Regions from separate parts of the Pseudomonas sp. AIG genome, predicted to be linked through region 2. Evidence: riboswitches for the same ligand, from Rfam matches in the RefSeq annotation. Region 2 holds a riboswitch; each other region holds the start of a gene.

Region 1 (10,727 bases), on a different contig from region 2:
CCCCACGTGCCCTGAAGGTCTGACTCGAACGGGATATACCCCGATTCAGAGGAAAACTCGGTCTTCGGCTGTCCCTTGAATTCATGCCAGATACTCGGCCGGATCCAGCCGTTGGTGCGCCGTGCGCTCTTGTCGACGCCTTCGGTGTCCCAGTCCTTGGCGATGCGCACGCCAGCGCGGCCGATCAGTGAGTCCACATCCTTGAAGCGAATGTTCGCGCCGACGTCATCACTGCTGTCCAGATCGACATAGCTGTAGATCGCCTGCAATTGCGGCTCGATGTACCAGTCTTTATCGACTTCGAACGGGTAGCCGTTTTCCAGCGACGCGGTGTAGCCCCAGCCACGGGTTTTCAGTTTGGCCATGTCGTTGGGTTTGGCTTCGATGTCGAAGCGGTTGACCTGCAACACCCCGTCCAGATACCAGCCCGAGGGGCCGAAGTGCGTCCAGTATGCCCCGACGCCGTAAGCGCGCACGGTGTCTTCGCCGGCGGCGCGCCGGGTGTAGTGGCTGACGCCGGCGTCGATGGTGCCGGCGGACAACGACAACCCGGCCTGTTCGTGACTGCCATCAGGCCGGACCTTACGGTAGAGGTCTGTGCCGACCTGAAATGCCGTCAGGTCATAGTTGTATTCGGGGGTTTTGCCCACGGCGTTTTTGCGATCACCATCCTGTTTGCCGCTGCGGTAGATCACCCGCCCCCAACCCATTGACGGCGCCAGGGTGGATTCGTCTTCCTTGGGCAACGGATCACCGCGATTCAGACGCTCCTCGCCGACCCGCTCGTGAAGGGTGTCGACCATCGTCCGGCCGTAGACCAACGCCAATGCGGGGACTGCGCCGTACAGCGACACTTCCGGGCGGTAGTTGGGCACTGGGGATGGATCGGGATCAGGACCGGGAGGACCGTCCGGCGGTCCGTCCGGAGGCACCGCGTCCGAACGCAGATACCAGGTGTCCTTGCCGCTACCATCCTCGGCACCTTGTTGCAGACGATATTCGTAGGGGCCGGCGACGACACGCCGGGCCAGTTGAAACGCATTGGCGTCACTCGCGGCTTCGGTTTTATTGAGCAGTTCGACCACCGCAATGCCGTTGCCCTGAGTCAGTTCGCCCTGCCCGCCGACGTTGCTCACGATCACGCCGGTGGTGCGGCCACTGGTGGTGGTCGTCGAATCCACCACCAGCATGTCGGAGAGGCTGTTCGCGCCGCCGCCATTCAACGTGGTGTTAAGCAGCAGCCGGCCGCCATTGGACACGAACACCCCGCCGCCATCGGTGCCAGCCGTGGTCGCGCCGCTGATCAACAGCACATTGCCGACGGTGTTGCTGCCAGCAGCAAGGTCAATGGTGCCGCTGTTGGTGAATCGGTTGACCCCGAGCAACTGGCCCTGCACCGCGCCACCCAGCGTCGGCGTATTGGCCGTTTGCCCCAGAGGCAGATAGGCGCCACTGGCGTTGAAGTTGACGATGCCCGTCGCCGGTTGCGCCGCCAGACGAATCACACCGCTGTTGTCGATGCTGTTGGCACCCGATGCGCCGAGATCACTGACGGCAACACCCCAGGTATCGCGAGCACCACTGCCGCTGCTGTCAGTAAAATTGCGCAGCGTCCAGGTGCCGCTGTTGGCCACTGAACTGGCCGCGCTGACGGCATTCACGGCGCCGGTCATTTGCCCGGTGTTGTTGAGCGCAAACGTCGTGCCCGGTGTGGTCGCATCGGCGCGTACGGCGACATCGCTGAGCGCACTGATCGCACCTGAGTTGTTCAACGTCTGGCTCGCACCGCCGAGGGCGACGCCGCTGCTGTCGCCTCGCCCGCCCTGAAGGGTTGCCGTGTTGGTGACGGTGGCGCTGCCACCCTCGGTCAACGCGTCGATGGCTGACGAACCAATGCCACGAGTGGTGATCGCACCGCTGTTGCTGACTGTCAGATCGGCTGCCCCCGACGCCTCGGCGAGAATGCCCTGACTGTTGCTGGCACCGAGCGTCTGGATCGAGCCGCTGTTGACCACGTTCTGCGCGCCAGTCACCGACAGCGTACGGATGCCGCGCTGTTGATCGCCACGCGCAATCAATTCCCCGCTGTTGCTCACATTCAATGTGCCCAGCCCGCTGCCCGCGTTGAAGGCATTGCCAGCGAGAATTGCCGCGCCCTGGCCGTTGACGTCGATCAGCGGACCATTGAACACGACACCCACATCGCCGCCCAGCGTCAGCGCCTGGATACCAAAGGAACCGATGCCCGTGCCGTCGCCCGAGCCGGCGTTCGAGTGGGTGATGATCGTACCGCCGGAATTGACGTTGACCGTCCCCGTCGGCGACTGCGTCGAGACATAGATGCCGTTGGCGTTGCTGTTCAGGGTTTCGATGCGATTGCCGCGATAGTTGACCTGGACGCTGCCCCCGGTCGAGTCGACCCGTATACCGCCCGCGCCAAAACCACTGGCAAACAGATCACCCGAGTAATCGATCAGCACATTGTTGTTTTCCGCGCTGACAATGATCGCGTAGGCCCGGGTGGTGTTGATGTCGCCGAGGACGTTGATGTTGCCGCTACCGGTGATCGCAACATCACCGGTGCCGCGCTTGATCACGTAAATCGCCCGCGAACCGGCGCTGTTGGCCGTGCTGCCGACGTTGATGGTGGCGTTGTTCTCTACGCTGATCGAGCCGCTGCCGCCGACGTTGTCATTGGCATAGATACCGTGCGCGGCGCCGCCCGTCGTCGTGATAGCGCCGCTGTTGACGATGGCGATGCTGCCGGCCGTGGCGAACGAACGGATGCCGAAACCGTTGAGGCCGCTGGTGGTGAGCGTCCCGCTGTTGGTGAGGCGGGTTATGCCATTGCCGCCTTCGGTGAACAGACCAAAGGCGTTCATGCCGATGCTCTGCACGTTCGCCGCGTTGATCAGTGTGGTGTTGCCATTGACTGCGCGGGTATGCACGCCGGCGTGGTTGCCAATGCCCGCCGTGGGCAACGTTTCGTCGCCGATAGGAGATCCGGCCGACAGAGCATCATCATTGTTGACCAGAATGCTCACGCCGCTGCCGACGTTGACGTTGTTGTCGCCGCTGCCGCTGGCTTTGCTCCAGATACCGTTGCCGCCGAGCAAGGTGATCTGGCCGCTGCCCTGATGGTTCAGATTGATCGCGCCGCCGCCGCTGGCATTGATGTCGATGCCGTCGTGTTCATTGCCGACCACGGTGTTGAGGATGTTCAGCGGGGTACCGGAACTCACTGAAAACGTCGATGACCCGGCGCCGGCATTGGTGATCGCCAGCGCGTCCAAGCCACTGCCACCGACATTGACGGTGTTGGTTGCGCCATTGACGCTCAGGCTCGCGTTGCCGGTGGTGCCGATGACATTGGCAAACACCGCGTTGGCGGCTGTCGGGGGTGTGCTGTCCACCGTGGTGCCGCTGAGCGTCAGCGTGGTGTTGGCGTTGTTGCCGCGACTGTTCAGCGAAGAACCGGCCGTGGTGGTGATGGTGGTGCCCGTTTGGGTGCTGATCGACGCATCGACGCCAGCCGCAGGCAAGCAGGTTTGCGAAACGTTATAGGCACCTGCCGCCAAAGGCCCGCACGCTGCTTGCGCGTCGCTCAGCGCCAGCGCATTGGCCATGGCGACCAGTAAAGCGTTGCGAATGAAGTGCGGGGCGAACACGCCATGAACATGGCCGCTGGCACCATGCATAAGAACCTCCTTGTTCGACTTCTTCGCGAAGGAGTCGCGCCTGTCGACACCACTGAATATTGCGTTGTGGTTACCGTCATAGACCTTAGTAGTTATTTCGAAAGTTGGTAATTCCTGGACCGAGAGTCGGCACTGGCAAGTTGACGAACGGTCACTCGAATGTTCAGATGCCGCCCAGTTTCAGGTGTCCCATGCCGCCGTGCATGGGGTGAAACGGGAAACCGGTACGTTCTTTTCGAACAAGTCCGGTGCTGCCCCCGCAACGGTATGCGCGTGATGCTTTCGATACACCACTGTGGCCAGACGGCCGTGGGAAGGTGAAAGCCTCGATACGCGCGAGCCCGGAGACCGGCCTGAAATTTCGTTTGGCAAAATCCTGCGGTGGGCGGGCATGGGCCGGTATTGGCTGTGCGCGATGCCTTCTCCTGCATGCTCTTCTGCGAAGATCCTTTTCGAGAAGACAATGATTCGACCTTTCTACACTTCTGCTCCAACCCTGTTCCTTGGTTGCCTGTTCAGCCCGCTGCTGCTGGCCGATGACGCGCCACTGGAGCTCAATCAACAAATCGTTTCTGCGCCGTCGGTGGAGTCCACCACCGTCGCTGATATGGCGAAGTTCGGCAGCAAAGTCGAGATTGTGACCCGCGAGCAGATCGAGCGCGCCGGCCCCAGCGCCGATGTCAGCCGCGTGATGCAGATGTTCATTCCCGGCCTGTACGTCGCGCCGAAAAACGGCCCGTTCGACTACGGCACCTATTCGCTGCTGGGCGGGCGCAACGACGACACACTGATCCTGCTCGACGGCGTACGCCTGAACAATCGCCTGTACGGCGGCCTCTATCTGGACACCCTGCCAGCCAACGCCATCGAACGCATCGAAGTGCTCAAGGGCGGCCAGAGCCTGTTGTTCGGCACCCAAGCCGTTTCCGGCGTGATCAACATCGTCACCCGCAGCCCACAATCGCGCAAAGTCGCCGGCGAAGTGAATTTGGGTGTGGACAGCTTTGGTGGCACTACCGAAGACGCCCGCGTCGAGAACATCTTCACTAACGGTTTCGGCGATCTTGGTTTGCTGGCGTACGTCAGCCACAACGTTTCCGACGGTTACCAGCCGTATCGCAACCGCGACATGAAAAACGTCAGCGAGAAGAACCGCGCCTACGAAGTCACCACCTTCGGCGGCAAGGCAATTCAGTCGTTTGGCGATGATTCGCGGCTGGAACTGTTCTACCAATACGCCGACGCCAACCTCGACTTCGCCCGCCCGGTCGACAACCACAAGACCACCAACGATCGCGTGCAGCAGATCGCCACGGCGACCTTCGAGCAGACCCTTAATGAGCGTCTGAGCTACTTCGTCAAAGGCCATATCAACGACTGGGACACGCGCTACACGCGGGTCTACAACGTCGAGGGCGGCGGCACCAAAGTCATCAACCACAACGACTATTGGGGCTTCACCGACTGGGGTGTGCAGGCCGAAGGCAAGGCTGAATTGCCCGGCGGCCATGTGCTGGTGTTCGGCAGCGACAACCAATGGTTCAAGGGCCAGGACGATGTGCTGATCATCGACAACGACAAGGCTGAAGCGCACGCGTTCTACACGCAATTGCGCCCGCAGATCGACGCCCTGCCCGACTGGCACCCGAGTATCGGCGTGCGTCACGAGGCCATGAGCGGTGGCGACAGCGCCACGGTCGGCCTGCTCACTTCGCTGTATGACCTCAACGACAACTGGTCGGTGCGCGGTCAATATGGCAGCGCTTACAAACTGCCGAACGCCGAGCAGCTGTTCGTCAACGAGCCGGGCGACGAGATCGGCAACCGCAACCTGAAACCGGAAAAAAGCCGCAACGCCGAACTGGGTGTCGACTACAAAGGCTTTCTGCTGGATCGTGAATTCAGCGCCAGCGTGACCCTGTTCAAACGCAAGATCGACGACCTGATCACCCTCGATGACATTCAGTGGGTCAACGGCGAAGGCACGATCCAGATGCGCGGTTTCGAGGCCGACGCGAAACTGGCGCTCAACGATCAATGGAGTCTGCAAGCGGACATGACCCGCAACCTCACCGAGTCGCGCACCGGCGTGACGATCAACGACATCCCGAGCTTCTTCGCCCGTTCGCGGGTGGGTTATGAGTCGGAAAATCGCCTGTGGGGCGTTGGCGGTGCGATCCGCTATATCCGCGATATCAAAAGCTCGAAGCAGGTCGAGTACGGCAATTATTCAGTGGTCGACGCCGACGCTTATCGCTACCTCGACAACGCCCACCAACACCGCGTGAGCCTGCTGGTGGAAAACCTTTTCGACCGCGATTACGTCACCAGCCGTTCAAGCAACGTCGATAACCTTGGCCGACCGCTCACCTCCGAAGTGCGCTACACGTACCGCTTCTGATGAGTGAAATCAAAACCATCGACGGCGTCGACAGCCACCCGGATTGGTCACATGTGCCCGAGCACGCGCGCCATGTGTTCCTCTGCACCGGCCCGCGCTGCACCCAGCGTGGTGCCTTGCAGTTATGGAAAACCTTGCGCCGGCATTTGCTCGCGCACGATCGCATCGAGACGCCGGGCGGCGTTTTGCTGACGCGCACGCACTGCCAGTTTCCGTGCAATCTGGGGCCGATTGTGACGGTGTATCCCGAGCGTTGCTGGTATGGCGTGCGCAGCCATGAAGATGTTCAGCGGCTGGTCGAGGGGCATCTGGTAGGCGGTGAAATTGTCGCGGATTTGCTGATCAAGGCGCGGGCATGAGATCGATCCTGTTGGCGCTTGGCGCCCTGCTCTGTTCAATGCCTGTAATCGCTGACATTTATCAAAATTGCGGCGAAGACTGGCGCGCCGCTGCGCCCTCACGCATCGTCGCGCTCAATCAGCATGCGGCCGATCTCGTACTCGCACTGGGTGCCGGGCCAGCGCTGGTCGGCGTGGCGTATCTGGATGACACCGCTGCCGGGCAGCGACAGTCCATGTATTTCGGCGTACCGGTAATCGCGCGGCAGTACCCGGCCAGCGAGGTGCTTTACGCACAGAAGCCGGATCTGGTGATCGGTGGTTTTGCCACAGCATTCGGCGACGGTGTGACTTCGCGCTCGGGGCTGGCGCGTAATGGCGTGGGTTCGTATCTGCTGGAATCCGCCTGCAACGGGCATTCGCTGGATTATTTCGCGCATGTACGCAATGACTTGCTGACGCTGGGCAAGCTGCTGCACCAGCAGCAAAAAGCCCAAGCGTTGATCGACTCCATGGAAAAGGATATTGCCAGCGCCCGAGCCTTGGCCGGTACGGCTAAACCATTGTCAGTGTTCTATCTCGACAGCGAAGTCAAAGGCCTCGACAGCGAAGGCCGACGCGGATTTGTCACTCCGCTGCTGGCGGCTGCCGGGGCACGCAATGTGTTCGCCGACATCAACCTGTATCGAGTCACCGTCAACAGCGAAACCCTGCTGGCCAGCGACCCGGACGTGATCCTGCTGGCCGACGCCGAATGGTCGCCCGCCAGGCGCAAACGCTACCTGCTGACCCACGACCCGGTGTTGTCGCAACTGCGCGCGGTGCGTGAAAACCGAATGATCGACATCCCCTTCACCCACCTGTTGCCGACCTTTAACAGCGGTCGGGTGGCACTGGAGCTCGCTCGCCAGCTCAACGCCCTGAACAAAAATAAATGAACCCGTCGCACCGCACGCCACCTAACGCACAGACCATCAGGAGGTAGCCAATGCAAATCGAAACCGTGTGGATCGTACTGGCGGCAGTTCTTCTGCTAATCGAACTCTGGGCCATCAATCGGGTGCGCAAGAGCGAGGGGAAAGCGAGCAACAAAGGCGTGTGGATCGTGCTGATCGTGTTTGTGCCGTTGTTCGGCTTGATTGCCTGGGCGTTGGCGGGACCCAAGCATGTCAGTCATTCAGCGTCGTAATCCGATTGACTGCCCGGCACGCGGCGCTTGTCATCTGACGAAGCCGTGATCTGCAATGCCTGCAATGTCCTCTTCATGCAGGCTGCACGAAGGCTTTTTGCCCGTGTCGGCGCAAGCCCTTGATCCAGAGCGATTGAGCATTCGCCACGGACTGGCATGGCAAATGCGACTGAATCAGGGCATTCACAGCGCCGTGAAACAACGGCCTGTGTTCACTCCGTGACAGCAGAGGCAGCGCCATGAACGCCATCGACCTTCTCAAAGCCGATCATGCAAAAGTCAAAGACATCCTTAGCCAACTCAGTGATTCAACCGAGCGCGCGCTGAAAAAACGTGTCGAGCTGTTGGGCAAACTGGAAATGGAAATCTCCATCCATACCCGCCTCGAAGAGGAAATCCTCTACCCCGCGTTCAAGGCCGCCGGCAGTAAGGAACAGGACGTCATGTACTTCGAAGCCAAGGAAGAACACCGCACCGTGGACTCACTGGTGCTGCCCGATCTGAAACTGACCGACCCGGGCACCCCGGAGTTTTCCGGCCGAGTGAAAGTGGTCAAGGAATTGCTCGAACACCATATCGAAGAGGAAGAAACGGAAATGTTTCCTCAGGCGAAAAAGCTCCTCGGCAAGGAAAAACTCGAAGAACTGGGCGCGCAGATGGAAGCCATGAAGGCCAGCTGCAAGAAGGAAATAGCCACGGGAAATATGGCTGCTTGATCCGTTGCAAGTGGACGAGCCCGGCTTTGGCCGGGCTTTTTTCTGGTTGCTCGCATTGTCACCCCTGTTGCAGGATCAGCCGATCGACAACAGGGAATGTTGAAATGGATCAGAAAGCACGTGGGCGAATTGTGGTGGTCGGTGCGGGCATCGTCGGCGCATCCCTTGCGTATCACCTGTCTGGCAAAGGAGCGCACGTCACGCTGATCGAGGCTGACGAGGTCGCGAGCGGCGTCACGGCAAGCTCTTTCGCCTGGATCACTGCCACGCACGCCGGCGCTGATCCGATTGCGCAGTTGCGCGGTATGGCCATAGAAGCATACCGACGACTCGAAACCGAGCTGCCGGATGTGCAGATTCGCTGGACCGGGGCTTTGTCGTACAACGAATCAGCAGAGTATCCGGCGTCGGCGACATTGTTATCGTCTGCCGAGGTGCTTGCCCGCGAACCCAATCTGAAAAATCCTCCGCCGTGCGCGTTATTTCGCGCGGAAGAAGGCGCGCTCGACGCCGTGCAGGCCACCCACGCCTTGATTGCCGGCGCCCGAGCGCTGGGGGCGCAATTGCTCACGCAAACCCGAGTGACCGCTTTCAAAACCTGCAACGCAGAGGTCACCGGCGTTGAAACAACAGCGGGCACGATCGATGCCGACCTTGTTGTGCTTGCCGCAGGAATCGGCACCCGGCAGTTAGCACAGATGCTCAACGCCTCCCTGCCCATCGACGCCTCGCCCGCCATTTTCATCCGCTACAAGACCCAACCGGGCCTCGTCAAAGGCATCATCTCCAGCCCCGAAATGGAGATTCGACAAAGCGCCGACGGCACGTTGCTTGCCGCTGAAGATTATCTGGGAGAGGCGCCGGGTAACTCGCCGACGGACATCGCCCGGCAAACCGCCGAAGCCATACGCAAAGAACTTCACGGGGTGGTTTTGATTGAGCCGCAAACCGTCGCCGTCGGAATCCGCCCCATGCCCGCTGATGGCATCCCCGTGGTCGGTTACCTGCCCGGCGTCGGCGGAGTTTACGTTTGTGCGATGCATCCCGGTGTGACGCTGGCGGCCATCGTCGGGCGCCTCGCCAGTGAAGAGCTGCTGGATCACCAGTCCTCTGCGACCCTTGAATCGTGCCGTCCTCAGCGCTTTTTTCAGAACTCAGGCGACGCTTGATTTAGACTCGCCGACGTCTGCTGCAAGGAATGCGCACCAGCAACGCATGGTCATTTTGCGCGACTCGGACAGCGGAAAATCGCAGTGAAAAGGAGAACAACATTGCCGGCCCCCAAGGACACCGCGTTCGCCTATCAAGCGGTCTACCACTACCTCGTCGGATTGATCGAGGCGGCCAGTGGCACGACTGAACAGAAACTGCCGTCCCTGCGACAACTGGCCCTGCGCCTCGGCGTTTCGGTGTCGACGACCAAATATGCCTACGCACTGCTCGAGGACGAAGGCAGAATCCACGCCAAACCCAGGTTCGGCTATTTCACCCGGTCGATGCCGGCGGCGCCTGTGACGACCAGCTCCGGCAATCTTCTGGACCACGTCTTCGCCAGCGCCCGTCAGCCTGGCATGCTGGCGCTGAGCAGCGATGCCCCGGCGATGCTGCTGTCGCTGCAGGGGCCGTTGTTGATGATGGAGCGTGAGCTGACTCGCCAATACCCGCCCTCGAATGCACCGCTCTATCAGCTACTCGGCGAGCCGGAATTGCGCGTCGCCCTGGCGGAACGCTACACCCGTTCCGCTCACAACCACTGGCAGGCCGAGCAGGTGTATATCGGCGCCGACCTGCGCAGCGTATTGGAGTTGTCGCTCAGTGCCTTGAATCTCGGTGGCACTGTGGCGCTGGTGGAGTCGCCCTGCTCGTGGGCGATTCTGCGCCAGTTGCAGGCGGCCAACATTCGTGTCATCGAAGTGCCCCTCGGTGAAGACGGCCGCTTCGATCTGCCCGCGCTGAACGAACTGCTCAAGCGCGAACCGATACGGCTGGCGGTGCTCTCCTCCACGGTCAACATTCCCCAGGGCCAATTGATGCCGGCGCAGGATAAACAGCAGATCTGTCGCTGGCTGACCGAGCGGGAAATCTGGCTGTTCGAAAACGACACTTGGGGCGAGTTGTGTTTCTCCGATTCACCCGCGCGCTATCGCGATTTTGCCGACCCGGACAAGCTGCTGGTGTTCTCGACGTTCGACAAGATCATTGGCGGCGAAGCGCCGTACGGCTACGTGCTGTGTCGCCAGCAGGCCGCGCAATTTCATCGATTGTTCATGCAGCGTGGATTCCGCCTCTCACCGGTTCGGCAGAAAGCAATTGCCAGACTCTACAGCTCCAGGCGCATCGACCAGCACCTGACCACCCTGCGAGCACTGTTGCGCCAGCGCATGC
Region 2 (10,727 bases):
TGCCGCCGGGTTGCAAACGACCATCACGTTCAGCCGCGTCGATCATGGCCAGACCGATGCGGTCCTTGATCGAACCACCAGGGTTCTGCGATTCAAGTTTGAGAAACAGTGTGCAAGGCCCGGTGTCGAAGCGGGTGACTTGAACCAGCGGAGTGTTGCCGATCAGCCCAAGTACGGCAGGGCGTGATTCCTTAGACATTTCTTCACCTCTTTGTGGTGTTGATCGCGTTCCATTCGCGGGGAAAAGACTCGCGTGCAACATAGGCTCAGACATCAGCTGTCGCAACCTTTAGTCGGTCGCCAACTCAGCCATTTCGATCTAACGATAGATCGAAATCAAAGACCTGCCGGCGCGGGTTTGAGTGCGTTTACACAGAGGCGTCATCGAGTTTTCAAAGGGCGTCGTCACGCTCACCAATCGCTTGATCTGCGAAGAAATTTACTGCTGCGAAAACGGCTTGGTGAGTCTGGCAGTGCACAAGTCAGAGGGGTTTTCAGCGATGATTTGATCATGAGAGAAACTCGTGTTGATCAAGATTAAAATGAGTTTGTCTCACTAGTGACCGATGCCGACAATGGCCGCCATCAACAAGACATTGGAGTTGTTTGTTATGGCACTGGCCCATTCCCTTGGATTTCCGCGCATCGGTCGCGACCGCGAACTGAAGAAAGCGCAAGAGGCGTTCTGGAAAGGAGAACTGAACGAGGCCGGCCTGCGTGATGTTGGCCGTGAGCTGCGCAAGGCCCACTGGGACTTGCAGAAAAACGCCGGCATCGAATTGCTGCCGGTCGGCGATTTCGCCTGGTACGACCAGGTGCTGACGCACTCGCTGATGTTCGGCGTGATCCCTGAGCGCTTCCGTCCGCATGACGGCAAAGCCACTCTGCAGACCCTGTTCGGCATGGCCCGTGGCGTCAGCGACAGCTGCTGCGGCGGTGCGCACGCCCAGGAAATGACCAAGTGGTTCGACACCAACTATCACTATCTGGTCCCGGAATTCAGTGCGGATCAACAGTTCCAGTTGGGCTGGGATCAACTCTTCGATGAAGTCGAAGAAGCCCGCGCACTGGGCCACAACGTCAAACCGGTGATCATCGGCCCGCTGACGTATCTGTGGCTGGGCAAGGCCAAAGGTGCCGAGTTCGACAAGCTGGAATTGCTCGATCGTTTGCTGCCGTTGTACGGGCAGATCTTCGCGCGTCTCGCCGCCCAAGGCGTCGAGTGGGTGCAGATCGACGAGCCGATTCTGGTGCTCGACCTGCCGCAGGAATGGAAGAACGCGTTTGAGCGTGCCTATAACCAGATTCAGCGCGATCCGCTGAAAAAACTGCTGGCCACCTACTTCGGCGGTCTGGAAGAAAACCTCGGTCTGGCGGCGAACCTGCCGGTCGACGGTTTGCACATCGATCTGGTGCGTGCGCCGGAGCAATATCCGACCATTCTTGATCGCTTGCCGGCTTATAAAGTGTTGTCCCTGGGCGTGGTCAACGGCCGTAATGTCTGGCGCTGCGATCTGGAAAATGCCCTGGCGACTTTGCAGCATGCGCACGAGCGTCTGGGCGATCGTCTGTGGGTCGCGCCGTCCTGTTCGTTGCTGCACAGCCCGGTGGATCTGGGCCGTGAAGACAAGCTCGATGCCGAGTTGAAAAGCTGGCTGGCCTTTGCCGTGCAGAAGTGCGAAGAAGTGGCGGTGCTGGCTCAAGCGGTCAACGAACCCGAGGCGCCGAAAGTGCTGCGTGCTCTGACTGAAAGCCGTTCGGTGCAGGCTGCACGTGCCGCTTCGCCGCGTATTCACAAACCTGCGGTGCAAGCGCGGGTTGCCGCTATCACGGCCAAGGACAGTCAGCGTCAGTCGCTGTTCGCCCAGCGCATTGCCAAGCAACGCGCGGGGCTGGATCTGCCGCTGTTCCCGACCACGACGATCGGTTCGTTCCCGCAAACCGCGTCGATCCGCCTCGCTCGCCAGTCGTTCAAACAAGGCAAGTTGACCGAAGCCGAATACACCGAAGCCATGCACAGCGAGATCCGTCACGCAGTGGAAATCCAGGAGCGTCTGGGCCTGGATGTGCTGGTGCACGGTGAAGCCGAGCGTAACGACATGGTCGAATACTTTGCCGAGCAACTGGATGGCTACGTATTCACCCGTTTTGGCTGGGTGCAGAGCTACGGTTCGCGCTGCGTGAAACCGGCGGTGATCTTCGGCGACCTCAGCCGTCCGAAAGCCATGACGGTCGAGTGGATCCGCTACGCCCAAGGCCTGACCGACAAGGTCATGAAAGGCATGCTGACCGGTCCGGTGACCATGCTGATGTGGTCGTTCCCGCGTGAAGACGTGAGCCGTGAAGTGCAGGCCCGGCAACTGGCCTTTGCGGTCCGCGATGAAGTGGTCGATCTGGAAGCCGCCGGCATCAAGATCGTGCAGATCGACGAAGCGGCGTTTCGTGAAGGCCTGCCGTTGCGTCAGGCGCAGTGGCAGCCTTATCTGGACTGGGCGACGGAAGTGTTCCGCCTGTGCGCCTCCGGTGTGCGCGACGAAACGCAGATCCACACGCACATGTGCTACAGCGAATTCAACGATGTGATCGAATCTATCGCGGCGATGGATGCCGACGTGATCACCATCGAAACCTCGCGTTCCGACATGGAGTTGCTGGATGCCTTCGAAGCCTTCGCTTATCCGAACGAAATCGGCCCGGGTGTCTACGACATCCACTCGCCACGCATCCCGGATGCTTCGGAAATGGCTAATTTGCTGCGCAAGGCTGCCAAGCGGATTCCGGCCGAGCGGCTGTGGGTCAACCCGGATTGCGGTTTGAAAACCCGCGGCTGGCCGGAGACGGAAGCGGCGCTGGTGCACATGGTTACTGCCGCCCGGCAGCTGCGTAAAGAGTTGGCGTAACGCTCAACCGGTATGACACCCGACCCTGTGGGAGCGAGCTTGCTCGCGAAGGCGTCCTGTCAGTCAACATCAATGCTGGATGATCCGCCGCCTTCGCGAGCAAGCTCGCTCCCACAGGGTGTTGTGTAAGTCAGGCGATTTTGGATGGCCTCACGGGGCCCGCAGTTGCTACTGTGCCCAGCCGCAGTTCAGGTGTTTGCCGCTACATGAGTGATCAACCCGTTATCCAAACCGTGTCTGACGCGGACATTCCCGAGGTGCTGGATTTCGTCTTAAAGGCCCGCGCCGAGCTTTTCCCCAAACTCAGCGCGACGGGCATGCCTGATGATCTTGTGCGTTTTGCCGAGGTTTATCTGCATGGGGCAGGGCGCTTTCTGATTGCTCGTCATGCGGGGCAGATTGTGGCCTCGATAGGTTATCTCCCTTACGACCGACGCTTCCCAAACCTTGATTATCCCGACCTTAAAGTGGTGGAAATCGTCCGTCTGTTTGTCCTGCCATCGCAGCGCCGCTCAGGTCTGGCCGGCACGCTATATCGATCAATCAAGGATCTGGCACTCGCCAACAAAGTAGAAGTGATCTACCTGCACACCCATCCGTTTTTACCGGGCGCCATTGAGTTCTGGCAGCGGCAAGGTTTCGACATTATTGACGTCGACACTGACCCGGTCTGGCAGACCACTCACATGCACAACGTCATGAGTGAAATCGAAGAATCTGCGCCCCATCAAACGGGTCCGTCAGATAGTGCGCCCTGACCCCGAACGTCTCCTGCAACCGCTGCGGTGTCAGCACCGCCAACGGTTCGCCCAGCGCTACCAGTCGCCCGCGCTCCAGCACCGCCAGACGATCACATTTCAACGCCTGATTAAGATCATGCAAAGCAATCAGCGTGGTCACCGGCAACGCCTGCACCACGTTGAGAATGGTCAGTTGATGCTGAATGTCGAGGTGGTTGGCCGGCTCGTCGAGCAACAGAATCTGCGGTCGCTGCGCCAGTGCCCGAGCGATGTGCACCCGCTGCCGTTCCCCCCCCGACAGGCTGCGCCACAGACGGGTGCGCAGGTGCATCGCGTCAACGTCGGTCAGCGCCTGCTGAACAATGACGTCGTCGTCCGCCGACCACGGTTGCAGCGCCGACAGCCAAGGCGTGCGCCCCAACGCCACGGCATCGAACACGCGAATACCGTCGTCGGTGTCGGCCTGCTGCTCGACCACCGCAAGCTTTTGCGCAATGCTGCGCCGGGCCATTTTGCCGAGACGCTGCCCTTCAAGCAGCACCTCGCCGGCGCTCGGTTCGCGCAACCCGGCCAGCAGTTTGAGCAGGGTGGATTTGCCGGATCCATTCGGCCCGACGATGCCGAGGGTTTCGCCGCGCTGAACTTCAAGGCTGACACCGCTGAGCAACTCGGCGCCGCGCACTTTGAAGCTCAGACCAGAACAACTCAAAACACTGCTCATCGCGCCGATCTCCGACCCACCAGAATCAGGGCAAACACCGGCGCACCGACCAACGCGGTAATCACCCCGACCGGAATCACCTGACCCTTGATCAGCGTGCGCGACAGCACATCAGCGGCAATCAGAAACACCGCGCCGCCCAACGCACTGGCCGGCAGCAAACGTGCATGACCGGTGCCGAGCAACAGCCGCGCGGCGTGGGGAATCACCAGTCCGACAAAGCCGATCGAACCGACAATCGACACCATCACCGCCGTCACCAGCGCCGCACAGCCAATCAACAAAATCTGCACACGTCGCACCGGAATGCCGAGGGATGCCGCCGAATCCGCGCCAAAGGTAAACGCATCCAGCGCCCGCCGATGCCACAGACACACGACCAGTCCCAACACGGCCACCGGCACCGCCAGCCACACCGACGGCCAGCGCACGCCGCCAAGATTGCCCAGCAGCCAGAACATGATCCCGCGCGCCTGTTCGGAACTGGCCGAGCGGGTAATCAGAAACGCAGTGAGCGCATTGAACAGTTGCGAACCGGCGATCCCGGCAAGAATGATCTGCCCGGTGCCGCTGGCCGAACCGCTGACCCGCGCCAGCAGAATCACCAGCACGAACGCCGTGACCGCGCCGGCGAAGGCGCCGACTGACAGCGAGATCATTCCTGCGCCAACACCAAGCAGCGCCACCATCACCGCCCCGGTCGAGGCACCGGCAGAAATCCCCAGCAGATACGGATCGGCCAACGGGTTGCGCAGCAGCGATTGCAAAATCACCCCGCACGTCGCCAGACCGGCACCGCACGCGGCCGCGACCAGTGCGCGGGTCAGGCGGTAGTTCCAGACGATGCCTTCATCGATGGGATCCAGCGCGTACCCTGCGCCCCACAATTTGTTCGCCAGCACTTGCACGACCACGCCCGGTTCAATCGAGGTTTCACCGATGGCCACGCCAGCGACCACGGCAATCAACAGTATCGCCAAGGCTAATAGGGTGCGGATCAGGCTGGCACTCATTGCGACAGGTCATAGCCGTTGATGGCCGTGGCCAGATGCTCGATGCCGTCGAACATGCGCAGGCTCGCCTGCATGGCCATGGCGTCAAGAATGATGATGCGGTTGTGTTTCACCGCGTCCATGTTGCGTGTCACCGGGTCGCTGCGCAGGAAGGCGAGTTTCTTTTCATAGTCGTCGGCGGGGAAGCGACGGCGATCCATGCGCGCGATGACCAGGAAGGTCGGGTTGGCCTTGGCGATTGTTTCCCAGCCGACCGTTGGCCACTCCTCATCGGACTCCACCACGTTGCGCACGCCGAGGGTGCTGAGCATGAAGTCGGGAATGCCTTTGTGCCCGGCCACGAATGGCTCGATGTCCATTTGCGCGCTGGAAAACCAGACCAGCGCACTGGCGTCCTTCAGCTGTTTGCCTTGGGCGGTGGCAATCGAATGGGCGAGGCTGGCCTTGAGCTCGTCGTTGAGCTGCTGGCCACGCTCCTGCACATCGAAGATCTGCGCCAGTTGGCTCACGCTCTTGTAAATCGTCTCGATGCGAAACGGCGCCAGTCGCGTGCCGTCGGCGCCGACGAGGTTGTCCTTGGCTTCGCAATCGGAAGGCAGCAGATAGGTCGGAATCTTCAATTCATGAAATTGCTCGCGGGTGCCGACCGCGCCTTGCGGGCCGACCATCCATTCCAGCTCCACGGCGACCAGTTCCGGGCGCTTGCCGATCACCGATTCGAAACTTGGCTCGTTGTCAGCCAAACGCTCGATCTTGTCGTCCTGGGCTTTGTATTTGGTCAGCACATTGTTGAACCACAACGACGTGCCGACGACTTTGTCGCCCAGGCCCATGGCGTAGAGTATTTCCGTGCCGGCCTGGCCGATGGTCACGGTGCGCGTCGGGGCGTGCTGGAAGGTCAGGCTGCTGCCGCAGTTTTCGATCGTCAACGGGTAGACAGTCGGGGCCGCCTGCGCCATGGCGCCAAGGGTCAGGCCGGTGATGAGGGTGGCGATGCGGGGCAGCAGCATGGGGCAGTCTCCGAGGGAACCGTACGGGGAGCGGGAGAGTACGGTCTGGAAACACACCATCGAACGCGGTCAGGAAAACAGCGCAAGGCCGGGCAGCCAACGAAGACGCGCACGGCACGATGTCCTTCCCGGACACCCCGCCGGTTAGTAGTCACTGTGCCGGCAGGTCTCCTGACTGATGCGTCATCGTCTGGCTCCGGCCTTCCCGGGATTTACCCAGTGGCAGTCGTGGAGCAGGCTCGGCACCTACAGTTGCGGGGGCAGTTCCGATCAATGCTGTGCAAGCACCTCGGATTCCCTGTTAGTCCCCTTCGGGAACCGGCGGCGGCATGGTAGTCGATCGAGCCGCTGAAGGGGAGACGAATCTGCCGTGGGGAGGATTAGTGCTGGCTCATCAAACCGTGCAACACGCCTAAACGCAGGCCCGGTTCGGAGGGCAGCATTTGCGCAATGCCGAACACTTTGAATGCCGCGAGCATCAACACCAGACCGCCGGGCAGGATGCTTTGACGATGCGCTTGCAGCCCGGCCAGTTGCAGTTGCTGGACGTTGTTCACCTTCAGCAGAAGCAACGACAGGCGTAGGAGCCCGCCGTAGGTGATGCCGTCCTGACCGTAGTCGTTGAGGCGATTGGCCTTGAGCACTTTGGCGAGCATGCGCGCGGTGCCGGAAGAGCCGATGGTTTGCTGCCAGCCCTGAGCACGGTAGCGCCGGGCAACCTTTTCAAACTGCAGAATGGCGAAACGTTCGGCCTCCTGTAGCGCGCCGGCAGACACATCGCCGCCGCGAAAGAACCTCGAGCTCAAGGTGCCGCTGCCAATGGCGATGCTTTCGGTGAGCAACGGTTGCGAGCCTTGGCCGAGGATCAGCTCGGTTGAGCCGCCGCCGATGTCGACCACCAGGCGCAGGTCTTCAGCGCTTGGCAAGGCGTGGGTCACGCCGGCGTAGACCAGACGCGCTTCTTCATGGCCGCAAATGACGTCGATGGGAAAGCCCAGATGCCGCTCGGCACTGGCGAGAAACAGTTGCGCGTTGTCCGCCTCGCGCACCGCGCTGGTTGCCACCGCACGCACTCGGCCGGCCTCGAAACCGCGCAGCTTTTTGCCGAACCGCGCCAACGCCTGCCAGCCGCGATCCAGCGCCAAGGCATCCAGCGCGCCGCCGTCAAAGCCTTCGGCAAGTCGCACCGGTTCACGCAGGGTTTTCACTTCCTGAATCTGCAAGCCTTTGCGGCTGCGCACCGACTGGCCGATCATCAGGCGAAAGGCATTCGAACCCAGGTCGATGGCGGCAAATAGCGAGGCGTCGTCTTTCATGGGAATCCTTGCAGAGCGTCCGTCGCGAGGCTCAAGACGGTTTGCGAGGATTCTGCCGTGATCTTGATGACATCCTGATGACGGGGCGGGGGCGGTTGAATGAATGTGTGGCTGTCACGACACTGTCATTATCCGGCGTCTATGCTGAGGCCAATACATCGCGTGTTCTTAAAGTTTTTGCTGCCATTCGTGGCAGCTTTTTTTTGCCTGCGATTTGGCTGTTGATCGTTCCCACGCTCCGTGTGGGAACGCAGCCCTTGACGCTCCGCGTCACTGGACGCAGAGCGTCCCTAGAGGCATTCCCACGCGGAGCGTGGGAACGATCAGCGCGGGGGGGGCGATCAATCAGCAGGACTGTGGGGTTTCGCCCCGGGCCAGACGCGCATTGATGTCGGCGATCACCTCAGGCAAATCGGCAATGGTATCGATCAGATAATGCGGGCGCGAGGGGGCGAACATCTTGCCGATCCGTGCCCGCTCTTCAGCCAGTCGATCCGACGGCAGCGCCTTGTATTGCTCGTAGGTCAGGCCCAGCGCGTTGCCGGAGCAGGTCAACGCCACCGTCCACATGCCGGCGGCGCGCCCTTCGAGAATCCCCGGCCAGGTGTCATCGACCTTGACGCATGCCGCCACGTCATTGATGCCGAGAGCAATCACGTTGGCCAAGGCCTGCGCCGGATAGGGCCGACCATTCGGCACTTCATCAGTGGCGACGACATGATCGGCGACGTAGCCATTTTCCCGCGCCAGTTCGACGACCTTGGCCATCACTACCGCCGGATAACCCGAGCAGGAGCCGATTTTCAGACCCTTGTCGCGCAACGCCGCAATCGCTTCGAGCGCACCCGGGATCAACGCCGAATGCAGGGCGATTTTCTCGATCTGCAGCGGCATGAAACGTTCGTAGATCGCCGTCACATCGTCATCGCTCGGCTCGCGGTCGAATGCTGCACGATAACGCTCGGCAATCTGCGGCAGGTTGCACAGGGTGCGGATGTGATCCCATTTGCCCATGCCCATCGGCCCGCGCGCTTCTTCCAGCGATACCGCGACGCCGAACTCGGCAAAGGCTTCGACGAAAATCTGCGTTGGCGCAAACGAGCCGAAATCGACAACGGTGCCGGCCCAGTCGAGGATCGCGGCTTGCAGGTGAGTCGGTTGTTGGTACTGCATGGTCAATCTCCGTTTTCGGGTAAGCGTGGGCCGTCCCTCGGCAATGAGGTAGGCGGTCAAGGGTCAATGCTGATCAGGTCAGCGGTGGATTCGAATCAAACAGTTCGGCAATCACTGGCCGGTTCCTGCGGATGCCGAGGCAGCACAGGTGGTATTCGATAAAGAACGGGTGGTCGACAAAGGTGATCGGCGTGGTACCCGGGGTCTCGGCATACTCGACGGCCGAGACGAAACCGATGCCGATGCCTTTGACGATGGCGTGCACGATGGCTTCGCGGCTGTTGAGTTGCATGACGCAATTGAGCTCGATATCGAGGCGCTTGCAGCTTTCTTCCACCAGTTGCCGGGTGCGCGCACTTTTCTCGCGCATTACCCATTTTTCGCCGCTGATCTCGCTGATGTGAACCTGCGCCTGACTGGCCCACGGATGGTCATCGCGGACCACGGCGATGATCGGATAGCGGTGATACAACCGCGTGTGGAAGCGTTCATCGAATTCCGACAAGGCCAGAATCGCCACATCGATATCGAAGTTGAACAACCGCGCCAGGGTGTCCTTTTCCGAAGAAAACGAAGTTTCCAGTTCGATATCCGGATGGCGCTGCATCAGCTCATAGGTCAGGTTCATGGCAATCGGCGGCGACACTGCACCGAGGCGCAACATGCCGGTTTTGCGTTGCTTGAAGCTCTGCAACAGCTGCACGGCTTCATCCTCCTGACCGAACAGGCCCTGAGTGATCGCGTAGAGCTTGTGCCCGGCGGCGCTCATTTCGATGTAGCGTCCACGGCGATGGAACAGCTCGACCGAGAAGGTGTTCTCCAGTGCGTTGACCTGTTCGCTGACGGTCGGCTGACCGACGCTCAGGTACTCCGCCGCAAGGGTAAAGCTGCCGGTCTTGGCCACCGCATGAAACGAACGCAACCACTTGTGATACTGGTACATGCAAGCCCCATCAGCGTCGAATGAACAATGCCACTGCCGCGCTGCACAGGCAGGCGCTGGTGACCACTATGAAGATGAGAGACGTGTTTGCCGTGGTGTCAAGCAAACGACCGATCATCGGCTCAGCCAACCCGGCGAACAGGTAGGACGAGAAGTTCATGATTCCGGTCGCCGTACCCGCGCGTTTGGCACCGACCAGGTCGGGACACAGCGCCCAGAAACTCGAGGCCGGGCCGTAGACGAAGAAGCCGCAAAGGAACAGGGCGACCAGACCGATCACGCTGTGTGGCGGCAGGCTCCACATCCACAAACTGGTCGCAGCACCCAGCACCATATAAAGCATGATTGCCAGATAACGTTTGGAGCCGAACAGCTTGTCCGACACCCAGCCGTTGCTCAACGCACCGACCGCCATGCCGACGGGGAGGGCGACGGTGATCCATTTCGGGTCGACCATGCTGTCGCCGCTTTTCCAGTTGGCGCCGAGAAAATGCACCGGCACCCAGACGATCAAGCCGTAGCGCGCCGCGTTCTGAAAGCCCAGTGACAGCGCGGCGATCAGCAGCCGGGGATTCCTCAGCACCGCTTTATAGCGTTGCGCCGAGGACTCGACTTCGCCATGGGCGGCTTCCTGATGTTTGTCGTCAGCGTTGGCCACACCGGTGTCGCCCACCGGTTCGAAGCCCAGATCCTGCGGGCGTTCGCGGGCTACCAGATAGAAAATGATCCCGCCGGCGAGCATCAACAGCACCGGCAAGCGGAAGATCCAGCGCCATTCCAGTTGCAGCACTTCGAGCACGACGATAGAGGTGACGTACGACAGAATCGACGCGCAACCGGCGGCGAAGGTGTAGAAGCCATAGACCTTGCCGCGCTCGCCGGCCGCCCACCAATTGGCAATCAGCCGCCCG
Region 3 (10,727 bases), on a different contig from region 2:
TTGCCGGTGCGCTGTTCGAGCCAATCGAGGCCCGGTTGCAGCAAGGCGATGTCGCCACGGAAGCGATTGATGATGAAACCTTTGACCCGCGCCTGCTCACTCGGCGAGAGCAACTCCAGGGTGCCGACCAGATGGGCGAAAACCCCGCCACGGTTGATGTCGGCAATCAGCAGCACCGGGCAATCCACGGCTTCGGCAAAGCCCATGTTGGCGATGTCGCCGGCGCGCAGATTGATCTCGGCCGGCGAACCCGCGCCTTCGACCATCACCAGCGGATACGCGGCGCTGAGCCGCTGGTGGGACGCGAGCACCGCTTTCATCGCGATGGCTTTGTAGTCGTGATACGCCACGGCATTCATCGACGTCACCGCGCGACCATGGATGATCACTTGCGCGCCGGTGTCGCTGTTCGGCTTGAGCAACACCGGATTCATGTCGGTGTGCGGTTCAAGAAACGCCGCTTGCGCCTGCACCGCTTGCGCGCGGCCGATCTCACCGCCGTCGGCAGTCACGGCGCTGTTCAGCGCCATGTTCTGCGGCTTGAACGGAACGACCGCCACGCCCTGCCGGGTTGCCCAGCGGCACAGCGCTGTCACCAGTGTGCTTTTACCGGCATCGGAAGTGGTGCCCTGCACCATCAGGGTGGTCATGGGTGATCCTTGGCAAAAGCGCTTAAAGCGTGTTCGAGACGCGCCTCTTCAGCCGCATCGGCGGGCAGGCCAAAGCGCAAACTGCTGTTGTGGGTGAAGAGGCGCAGGAGAATGCCGCGACGGGCCATGAATGCGTGCAGCACTTCGGCATGCTCGGTGATCAGCCACTGGAACAGCGCGCAACCGCCCTGGGGTTTGAAGCCGTAGCGCTCAAGCAACGCCGCCAGCCGCTCACTGGCTTCATCGCTGCGAATCCGTTGGCGAGTGTGCCCTTCGGTGTCTTGCAGACACGCCTGCCCGAGCACCCGCGTCGGCCCGCTCACCGCCCAAGGCCCGACCTGTTCGGCGAGCAGTTTGAGCAATTTGCGCTCGGCCAGGACAAAGCCCAGACGCACCCCGGCCAGACCGAAAAACTTGCCGAACGAACGCAACACAATCAGCCCGACCTGATGCGCATACGGGGCCAGACTCAATGGCGGCGTGTTGTCCATGAAGGCTTCATCGACCACCAGCCAGCCACCGCGCCGGGCGAGCCGCGCATGCCAGTCGAGCAGACGTGCCGGGGTCAGACTCAGGCCGGTCGGATTGTTCGGGTTAACCACCACCAGTACGTCGAGACTGTCGAGAAAGAATTCGACTTCCTGCCCCAGCACTTCGCGCACGATGTAACCGCTACGGCGCCACGCTTCGGCATGTTCGGCATAACACGGTGACAGCACGCCAACCTTGCCGGCCCGACGCAAACGCGGCAGCAACTGAATGGCCATCTGCGAACCGGCCACCGGCAACACCTGTGCTGCACCGTAGTAATCGCATGCAGCTTGCTCCAGACCGTCATCGGTTTCCGGCAAACGCGCCCAGGCGCGCAGCGGGATTTCCGGGATCGGGAATGGCCACGGCGCGAGGCCGCTGGACAGGTCGAGCCAGTCAGCCTCGGCAATGCCGTAATCGAGTGCAGCCTTGCGCAGCCGGCCACCGTGCTCAAGCATAGAATTCAGCCCCCACGCAGAGAATCAGCAGCCATAACCATACGCCGCGCTGGACCAATTGCCAGCCACGGTCAATGGAATCGGCATCCGCTGGAGCGCCTTCACCCAGTTGCGGACGCTCATGCAGTTCGCCGTGATAAATCGCCGGCCCACCCAATTCCACGCCCAGCGCACCGGCACCGGCCGCCATCACCGGACCGGCGTTGGGGCTGTCCCATTTTGGCGCCTGTGTACGCCAGCACTTCAATGCCAGTCGGGTTTTGCCCAGCAGCGCGTAGGTCAACGCCACCAGACGCGCAGGAATATAGTTGAGCACGTCGTCGATTTTCGCCGCCGCCCAGCCGAAACGTTCGAAGCGTTCGTTGCGATAGCCCCACATCGCATCGAGCGTGTTGCTCAAGCGATAGAGGACCACGCCCGGCGCGCCCGCCACGACAAACCAGAACAGCGCGGCAAACACCGCATCGCTGCCGTTTTCCAGCACCGACTCAGTGGCAGCGCGAGCGACCGCCGTGCTGTCGAGTTCATCGGTCTGGCGGCTGACCAGATAGCCGACTCGCTTGCGCGCCTCATCCAGATCATCTGCGCGCAAGGCTGCGGCTACCGGCGCCACATGCTCGCCGAGGCTGCGCATGCCGAGGGCGCAATACAGCGCGAGAATCTCGACGACCCAACCCACGTACGGCGCCCAGGAAAACGCGGTAGCGAGCAAGGTCAGCGGCAGCACCGCGATCACCCACGCGGTCACGCCATGGCTGCGCCAGCCCCGGCCACCGGCGTTGAAACGTTGCTCGATGCGACCGGCGAAATTGCCGAACGCCACCAGCGGATGCCAGCGTTTCGGTTCACCGAGCAGCGCATCCAGCGCGACCGCGGCGACACTCAACAACGCCACACTCATTGACTCACTCCCCAATAATTTTCGTACAGCAACTCATTGAGCGGCCGCGCCTGCGCCCACCCTTCGAGTACCAGCATCGGCGCCGGATAGAATTCCTTGACCGGGCCCAGACATAAAACGGCCAGAGGCTTGGCGCCTTCGGGCAACTTCAACAGATCAGCCAGTGCCTGCGGTTCGAACAGCGAGACCCAGCCCATGCCCAGACCTTCGGCGCGCGAGGCCAGCCACAGATTCTGGATGGCGCAGGTCAGCGAGGCCATGTCCATTTCCGGCAGCGTGCGGCGACCGAAAATGTGCTTTTCGCGATCGTCCATCAACGCGGCGACCAGCACTTCGGCGCAATCGTGGATGCCTTCGACCTTGAGTTTCATGAACTCGTCACTGCGTTCGCCGAGGGCTTCAGCGGTGCGGATGCGCTCTTCTTCGACGAGACTCTGGATCTGGCCGCGTAAAGTTCGGTCGCTGATGCGAATGAAACGCCAGGGCTGCATCAGGCCGACACTTGGGGCCTGGTGTGCGGCCTCCAGTAGCCGGCGCAGCAGTTGCGGCTCGACGGTGCCTCCGGTGAAGTGGCGCATGTCGCGGCGTTCGGCGATGGCTCTATAAACCGCTTCGCGCTCGGCCTCTGTAAATGCGTTGTCGGTCATGGCCTCTTCGCGAGCAAGCTCGCTCCCACATTGGACGGGGTGCTTGCTCAAGAAACGCGATCCCCTGTGGGAGCGAGCTTGCTCGCGAAGGCGGCCTCACGGTCTGGCGCAAACAATGCGGCAATCGCAGTCGGATTCGACGGGAAATAGAAGTGCACATAAGAAGCCGTCATCCGCCCTTCCCGATAAACCGCCTCGGCGCCACGCCCACCATTCGGGCTCAAACCACGGGCAATCGGCGTCAACTCAGTCGTCGTCAGGGAATGGTGATAAGTGTGACCACGCAACGAACCTTCCGGCAGATCCACCGCTTGCAGCGCCAGTGCCGCCAGACGCTTCTGCATCACTGCGTCGCCCTTAAGCAGCCCGACCAACTCAGCGCGAGTACCTTCAACGTCAGTCAGCGAGTCGAGCAGATACAGCATCCCGCCACACTCAGCGAGCAACGGTTTACCTGCCGCATGGTGCGCGCGAATCGCATCGAGCATCGCGGTGTTTTGCGACAACGCAACGTGATGCAGTTCCGGATAACCACCGGGCAAATACAAGCTATCTGCCTCCGGCAATTGCGTATCGCGAATCGGCGAGAAGAAACTCAACTCGGCGCCCATCGCCCGCAGCAGATCGAGACTCGCGCCATAGGTGAATGCAAACGCCTCATCACGCGCAACGGCAATGCGCACATCCTTCAGCAGCGGCTCGACAGCGATGACGTCAGGCGCGGCGAACTCAACCGCTGGTGGCAGCGCTACCTCGCAACTGCTGGCCAGTGCGTCGGCAGCGGCGTCGAGACGCACATCCAGGTCATTCAGTTCGCTGGCCTGCACCAGGCCGAGGTGACGGCTCGGCAGTTCGATGCCAGTCTCTCGCGATAACGCGCCGTACCAGCGCAGACCTTCCGTGAGGCTGCCTTCCAGCAATTGCGCATGGCGCAAGGTGCCGACACGATTGGCCAACACGCCGGCAAACGGCAGATCCGGCTGATACTTCGCCAAGCCCAGCGCCAACGCACCAAAGGTCTGCGCCATCGCCGTGCCGTCGATCACTCCGAGTACCGGCACACCAAAATGCCGCGCCAGATCGGCACTGGACGGCGTGCCGTCAAACAGGCCCATCACGCCTTCGATCAGAATCAGATCGGCCTCGGCGGCGGCTTCCCACAACAGACGCCGACTTTCCTGCTCGCCGATCATCCACATGTCCAGTTGATACACCGGCGCACCGCTGGCGCGCTCGAGGATCATCGGGTCGAGAAAGTCCGGGCCGCATTTGAACACGCGCACCTTGCGTCCCTGATTGCGATGCAAACGGGCGAGTGCGGCGGTGACGGTGGTCTTGCCCTGACCGGAGGCCGGCGCGGCGATGAGGACCGCCGGGCAGTGACGTGGTTGATTCAAAGTTCGACGCCTTTCTGCGCTTTGATGCCGGCCTGGAAGGCGTGTTTGAGCATGCCCATTTCAGTGACCGTGTCGCCCATTTCGATCATTTCCGGCTTGGCTGCACGACCGGTGACGATCACATGCTGCATCGGCGGACGCGCCTGCAGATCGCTGAGCACCTGATCGAGATCGAGATAACCGTGCTTGAGGGCGATGTTCAATTCGTCGAGCACCACCAGACCGATCGACGGATCGCGCAGCAGTTCGCGGGACACGGCCCATGCGGCCTCGGCGGCGGCGATATCGCGCTGACGGTCCTGGGTTTCCCAAGTGAAGCCTTCGCCCATCACATGGAAGCGCACCTGCTCAGGGAAGCGGCGGAAAAACAACTCTTCGCCGGTGCTGTTGCGGCCCTTGATGAACTGCACCACGCCGCACTGCATGCCGTGGCCCATGGCACGGGCGAGCATACCGAACGCCGAGCTGCTTTTGCCTTTGCCGTTGCCGGTCAGCACCAGCACCAGGCCGCACTCGTCAGGCGAGTTGGCGATGCGTTCGTCGATCACGGCTTTTTTGCGCTGCATACGGGCCAGATGGCGTTCGTCGCGCTCGGGGGAATCAGTCATGGGGGAGCTCTCCGTTGAGGCTGGATAACGGCGGGCAGGCACAAGAATAGACGGCAAAAAGCCTGGCATCGCCCACCGTGATGCCGCTGGATGGATCAGGCCGGTCTCCGGGCTCATGAGCGGCGTTTCGCCTGACTGCGCGCCTTCCCGCTTCTGTCGAGGCAGTGGCTCAAGGCGCAGCTTTTACTCATTTACCGTTGCGGGGGCAGCGCCGGGATCGTGGTGGCTCTTCGTGCGAAGACAACCCTCACCGGCTTCCCTGTTTCACTCTGTCGACGCGGGTCACAGAGCACCTGAAACAAGCCGCGAAGGTTAGAGGGTTGGGGGTGGAGCGTCAATTAAAGAGGCGGCCATCGGGCGAATAACTGCCGCCGATCAATTATCTGCCGCCAATCTTGTGCCACACTGATACAAATGATATCAAAGAGCCATGCTTTTCTCGAAAAGCCCACCACAACAATAAAGGATGATGACGATGCAAGGCATGATCATCAGCAACCCGCGCCTGGAATTTCTGCGCCCGGTGCTTGAACGCTGGTTTGACTGTATCGACCGTTACAACGCCGTGCGCGGCGACAGCGACACACCTTATTGGCATGACGAGAAAGCCAATCTCGGATTGCTCTCGGCGGCGGCGTGGATGGCCGAACTGGTCACGTTGAACGACACTGCCACGCGCAAACAGAACGAAGAAGGCGAGCGCAACGCTCGCGCCGATCTGTTTCTGGCCGGCGCCGAAGACCGCGCCTTTATCCAGGCCACTCAGCGCTGGCCGAAGGTTACCAACCTGAATCTGACCCAAGCCCTGCTGGATATCACCAACGACGCCAAGCGCATCAGCTATGCCAGCGACCTCAAGCTCGGCTGCCTGTTCGTCGCGCCGCAAAAAGCCCAGCACAGCGCCAGCCCCGAGGAGCTGCAGGACATGGTCGACGACCTGCAAAAGGAACACACCTGCGCGGTCGCCTGGTATTTCCCCTACGCCTATCGCAAGTTGCGCAGCGAAGCCGGCAACTATCACCCGGGCATCGCCGTGCTGTTCAAGGAAGCCCGCGGCTGAGCAGTTGAACCATCGGGCTTGCGCCCTCCTCTATGATTAAGAATGCATTCATAGGGAAGATCAGCAATGCGCAAGCCCCAGCTCGTTTTTGTCATCGCCTTCGCCGGAGGACTCGCCGCCTGCGGTGAAACCTCCAGCCTGCAAGTCTCCGACGGCACCGGCCCGTCACCGAAGCTGCCCGAACCGAACAAGACCCTGATCCCGACGGTGAACATCGCCCCGGCGATCGGCTGGCCCGCGGGCACTAAACCGACAGCCGCCGCCGGTACCCAAGTCGCAGCATTTGCCGAAGGTCTCGATCATCCGCGCTGGCTCTATGTGTTGCCCAACGGCGATGTGCTCGTGGCGGAAACCAATGCCCCGCCGAAGCCTGATGACAGCAGTGGCATTCGTGGCTGGGTGATGAAGAAAGTCATGGGCAAGGCTGGCGCGGGCGTGCCGAGTCCGAACCGCATCACCTTGCTGCGTGACGCCGATCATGATGGCTTCGCGGAAACACGCACGGTGTTCCTGCAGAACCTCAATTCGCCGTTCGGCATGACCCTGGTCGGCAATGATCTTTACGTCGCTGACACCGACCGCCTGCTGCGCTTTAACTACGAATCCGGCGCGACCGAGATCAAGTCACAGCCAATCAAGGTTGTCGATTTGCCCGGCGGTACGCTGAATCATCACTGGACGAAAAACGTTATTGCCAGCAAGGACGGCAGCAAGCTCTATGTCACCGTCGGCTCGAACAGCAACGTCGGCGAAAATGGTCTGGATAAGGAAGAAGGCCGCGCGGCGATCTGGGAAGTCGATCGGGCGACCGGTAATCACCGGATCTTCGCCTCGGGCATCCGCAACCCCAATGGCCTGGCCTGGGAGCCGAAAAGTGGCGCGCTGTGGACAGCGGTGAATGAGCGCGACGAGATCGGCAGTGATCTGGTGCCGGACTACATCACCTCGGTGAAGGACGGTGGCTTCTATGGCTGGCCGTTCAGTTACTACGGTCAGCATGTCGATGTCCGCGTGTCGCCGCAAAACCCGGACCTGGTGGCCAAAGCCATCGCCCCGGATTACGCGGTCGGGCCGCACACCGCCTCGCTGGGCCTGAGCTTTGCCGAGGGCAACACCCTGCCGGCGCAGTTCAAGGAAGGCGCATTCATTGGCCAGCACGGCTCGTGGAACCGCAAACCGCACAGTGGCTACAAAGTGATTTTCGTGCCGTTTACCGGTGGCAAGCCGAGCGGCAAACCGGTGGATGTACTGACCGGTTTCCTCGACAAGGACGAGAATGCATTGGGCCGCCCGGTGGGCGTGGTGATCGATCAGCAAGGTGGTCTGCTGGTGGCGGACGATGTTGGCAACAAGGTGTGGCGAGTGTCTTCTGCCAAATAACTTGCCGCCTGACACATAACAAATGTGGGAGCGAGCTTGCTCGCGAAAGCGTCGGGTCAGTCAATATTGAATTGAATGACACACCGCCTTCGCGAGCAAGCTCGCTCCCACATGGGTTTTGCGTTGTCTTTACTACGGGTTATGCGCCAGATGCTCCGGCTGCAACACCCGCTTGGCACTCAGATAAGCTTTCTGCCAATACGCCTTCGACAGGCTGTCGAGCTTGACCGTACCACCCGTGGCCGGCGCATGCACAAAGCGCCCCTCTCCGACGTAAATCCCCGCATGACTGACCTGCGAGCCGCCATTGGTGGCGAAGAAAATCAGGTCACCAGTCTGCAAGCCTTCCTTGCCGACATTCGGTGCCTGCATGACGATCAGCTCACGCGTCGAACGCGGCAAAGAGATGCCCGCCGCATCACGGTAGACAAAACCGATCAGCCCGCTGCAATCAAAGCCTGAATCCGGCGTGTTGCCGCCCCAGCGATAAGGCGTGCCCACCAAGCCAAGCGCGCGAAACAGCACGTCTTCAGCAGCAGGTGAAAAAGCTTGGGAGGGGCCGAACACGACCGGCGCGCGAACCACCGGCGCAGGTGGCGGTGTACGACTGGCGCAGGCGCTGAGCAGCGCTACGCAGAGCATCAATGTGAGGCGGGCCGACATCGTCATAAGCAGAACATCCTGATCTGGCTGCGGCTTTTTCTGCCGGAGGGCAGAAAACAAAACCGCCTGCGTGAGCACGCAGGCGGTTTGCCATCAAACTAGATAAAGGATTCTAGCGGCTACGCGGCAAACTTCAAGTAAGACTTTAACTTCACCTTGTAAAGTCTAGGTCTACTCCGTTGCCGGAAGCCTGATTGTCGCCGCGAACGCAGCGACAACAGGGGAATTACTTACGAGCCGTGACGACTGTCGGAGCGTTCGCCAGTGCGCGTTTCGCTTCGATGAAAGTCTTGCTCCAGTAGCTGTCACCCAGGCTGTCGATGCGAACACCGCCGCTGCGACGACTGCTGGAGTGGATGAACTGGTTGTCACCGAGGTAGATCCCGGCGTGACTGACACGACCGCGACGACCGTTGGTGGCGAAGAACAGCAGATCGCCCGGCTCAAGGTTACTGCGCGACACCAGAGGCGCATCGACGTTGATCATTTCGCGCGTGGAGCGTGGCAGGTTCATGCCAGCTTCTTCGCGGAACAGGTAGCCGATGAAACCGCTGCAATCGAAACCGGCTTCAGAGGTACCGCCGAAACGGTAACGGGTACCGATCAGGGACATGCCGCGTTCAAGGATGCTGTCGGCCAGAACAGGAAGCTGATAAGGCTTCTTGCCATTGAATTCGTTGAGTTCTTTTTCGGTGTCCAACTCTTCCTGGTAAATAACGGAAGACTGAGCCGTGGCAGAATTTTTAACCTGTTGAGGCTGCTCTTGGACTGGAGAATGAGCAGCGCAACCGTACAACAGGGTGACGAGTGCGAGAGGCACGAGGGGTGCGAAGCGCTTTAGCATGGGCACGACCGTGGCTGATAGTTGTAAAGAAGCCGAGACTATGCCCGCTATCAGCCTCATTTGCAAATTCAATCGATCTTTTTGTGACTTCCCGGTTTCTCGTTTACATCTAAGCGCTTAAGCCCATTTGAACCGATACGCGGCCTGCACACCGTGCAGGAAAGCGGATTTTCTGGCGCCTGAAATATGCCGAAACACGCTGAAAGCCGCAGAATCAAAGGGATAGCTACCAGCCCAGGGTTTCTTTCAGGAAGGGAATGGTCAGCTTGCGCTGAGCCTGCAACGAGGCCTGATCGAGCTGTTCAAGCAAGTCAAACAGCGCACTCATGCTGCGAGTGCCGCGAGTCAAAATAAAATGGCCGACTTCATCGGTCAGGTGCAGACCGCGACGCGATGCGCGCAACTGCAAGGCGCGCAATTTGTCTTCATCGGAAAGTGGGCGCATCTGGAAAATCAGCGCCAGGGTCAGGCGAGACTTCAAGTCAGCCAGTTTGACCGGCAATTCACGCGGAGAAGTGGACGCGGCAATCAGCAAGCGCCGACCGCTGTCACGCAGACGGTTGAAAAGATGAAACATCGCCTCTTCCCAGTCAGCCTTGCCGGCGATCACCTGCAAATCATCCAGGCAAACCAGTTCGTACTGTTCAAGGTTATCGAGGATTTCGACACCGCGATCCATCAACTCGGCCAACGGCAGGTACACCGCCGGCTCGCCCATCTGCTCGAATCGCAGACACGCCGCCTGCAACAGATGCGTACGCCCTACGCCGTGTTTGCCCCACAGGTAGATCAGGCTTTCTGTCCAGCCGGCGTCGGCTTCGCATAGACGCTCGACATAGCCGAGTGCAGCGGCATTGGCGCCTGGGTAGTAGTTGATGAAGGTGGCGTCGTCACGCAGACGCACACCTAGGGGCAGCTGAATCGGTTTCATGCTGACTGAACAGTTCTCAAGGAACCGTTAGTGGCCTCTGTGTAAAGTTTGCGAAGTTTATACCCGTGAAGCTGAGCGCACAATGCGACAGAGTCCAAGCAAAATCAAAGGTTTGCGTTAACGCACTGGTTTTATGACAGATTCTTTGGCGCCAGCGGCTGCAGGACACGGGCCAACCCGGCGATTCGCCGGGCCGCCCTGCGCCATTACAGCTCTGGATCGTCCACACCACTATAGATGTCGGAATCCTTGTACAAATCGTGCACATGGCGCACCAACACCATGATCACCGCCGCCACTGGCAACGCCAGCAGCACACCAGTGAAACCGAACAGCTCGCCGCCGGCCAGAATCGCAAAGATCACCGCTACCGGATGCAGGCCGATACGGTCGCCGACCAGCAATGGCGTCAGCACCATGCCTTCCAGCGCCTGACCGACCATGAACACCGCAACGATCCCGACCATCGGATACAGATCGCCGCCAAACTGGAACAGCCCGGCAATCAGCGCCGCGCCAATACCAATCACGAAGCCCATGTACGGCACGATCGCCGCCAGGCCCGCGATCAGACCGATCAACAGCCCCAACTCCAGCCCGACAATCATCAGGCCCGCTGCGTAGATCACGCCCAGCGCCACCATGACCAGCAACTGA

Evidence for each region. A riboswitch is a leader RNA that binds a small molecule or an ion and turns the genes downstream of it on or off. The one in region 2 is predicted to bind cobalamin.
Region 1: another riboswitch for cobalamin. It lies ahead of ACWR1S_RS05990 (TonB-dependent receptor plug domain-containing protein); the one in region 2 lies ahead of ACWR1S_RS14410 (ABC transporter substrate-binding protein).
Region 3: another riboswitch for cobalamin. It lies ahead of cobO (cob(I)yrinic acid a,c-diamide adenosyltransferase); the one in region 2 lies ahead of ACWR1S_RS14410 (ABC transporter substrate-binding protein).

The regions. Positions count from the first base shown of each region.
Region 1 is NZ_CDROCK010000006.1:66,811-77,537, forward strand. Features, by position in the region: gene ACWR1S_RS05985 (autotransporter outer membrane beta-barrel domain-containing protein) at 1-3,698, opposite strand, end outside; cobalamin riboswitch at 3,864-4,069, shown strand; gene ACWR1S_RS05990 (TonB-dependent receptor plug domain-containing protein) at 4,162-6,099, shown strand; gene ACWR1S_RS05995 ((2Fe-2S) ferredoxin domain-containing protein) at 6,099-6,458, shown strand; gene ACWR1S_RS06000 (ABC transporter substrate-binding protein) at 6,455-7,375, shown strand; gene ACWR1S_RS06005 (PLDc N-terminal domain-containing protein) at 7,426-7,626, shown strand; gene ACWR1S_RS06010 (hemerythrin domain-containing protein) at 7,866-8,342, shown strand; gene ACWR1S_RS06015 (NAD(P)/FAD-dependent oxidoreductase) at 8,447-9,511, shown strand; gene ACWR1S_RS06020 (aminotransferase-like domain-containing protein) at 9,614-10,727, shown strand, end outside.
Region 2 is NZ_CDROCK010000022.1:42,590-53,316, forward strand. Features, by position in the region: gene ACWR1S_RS14385 (pyridoxal-phosphate dependent enzyme) at 1-199, opposite strand, end outside; gene metE (5-methyltetrahydropteroyltriglutamate--homocysteine S-methyltransferase) at 612-2,900, shown strand; gene ACWR1S_RS14395 (GNAT family N-acetyltransferase) at 3,107-3,658, shown strand; gene ACWR1S_RS14400 (ABC transporter ATP-binding protein) at 3,597-4,361, opposite strand; gene ACWR1S_RS14405 (FecCD family ABC transporter permease) at 4,358-5,362, opposite strand; gene ACWR1S_RS14410 (ABC transporter substrate-binding protein) at 5,371-6,384, opposite strand; cobalamin riboswitch at 6,529-6,722, opposite strand; gene ACWR1S_RS14415 (Ppx/GppA phosphatase family protein) at 6,765-7,700, opposite strand; gene phnX (phosphonoacetaldehyde hydrolase) at 8,046-8,873, opposite strand; gene ACWR1S_RS14425 (LysR substrate-binding domain-containing protein) at 8,947-9,816, opposite strand; gene ACWR1S_RS14430 (MFS transporter) at 9,827-10,727, opposite strand, start outside.
Region 3 is NZ_CDROCK010000041.1:23,767-34,493, forward strand. Features, by position in the region: gene ACWR1S_RS21630 (cobyric acid synthase) at 1-650, opposite strand, end outside; gene cobD (threonine-phosphate decarboxylase CobD) at 647-1,639, opposite strand; gene cbiB (adenosylcobinamide-phosphate synthase CbiB) at 1,632-2,540, opposite strand; gene bluB (5,6-dimethylbenzimidazole synthase) at 2,537-3,187, opposite strand; gene ACWR1S_RS21650 (cobyrinate a,c-diamide synthase) at 3,235-4,584, opposite strand; gene cobO (cob(I)yrinic acid a,c-diamide adenosyltransferase) at 4,581-5,192, opposite strand; cobalamin riboswitch at 5,274-5,504, opposite strand; gene ACWR1S_RS21660 (hypothetical protein) at 5,668-6,252, shown strand; gene ACWR1S_RS21665 (PQQ-dependent sugar dehydrogenase) at 6,319-7,632, shown strand; gene ACWR1S_RS21670 (C40 family peptidase) at 7,765-8,301, opposite strand; gene ACWR1S_RS21675 (C40 family peptidase) at 8,522-9,139, opposite strand; gene hda (DnaA regulatory inactivator Hda) at 9,366-10,070, opposite strand; gene ACWR1S_RS21685 (AI-2E family transporter) at 10,277-10,727, opposite strand, start outside.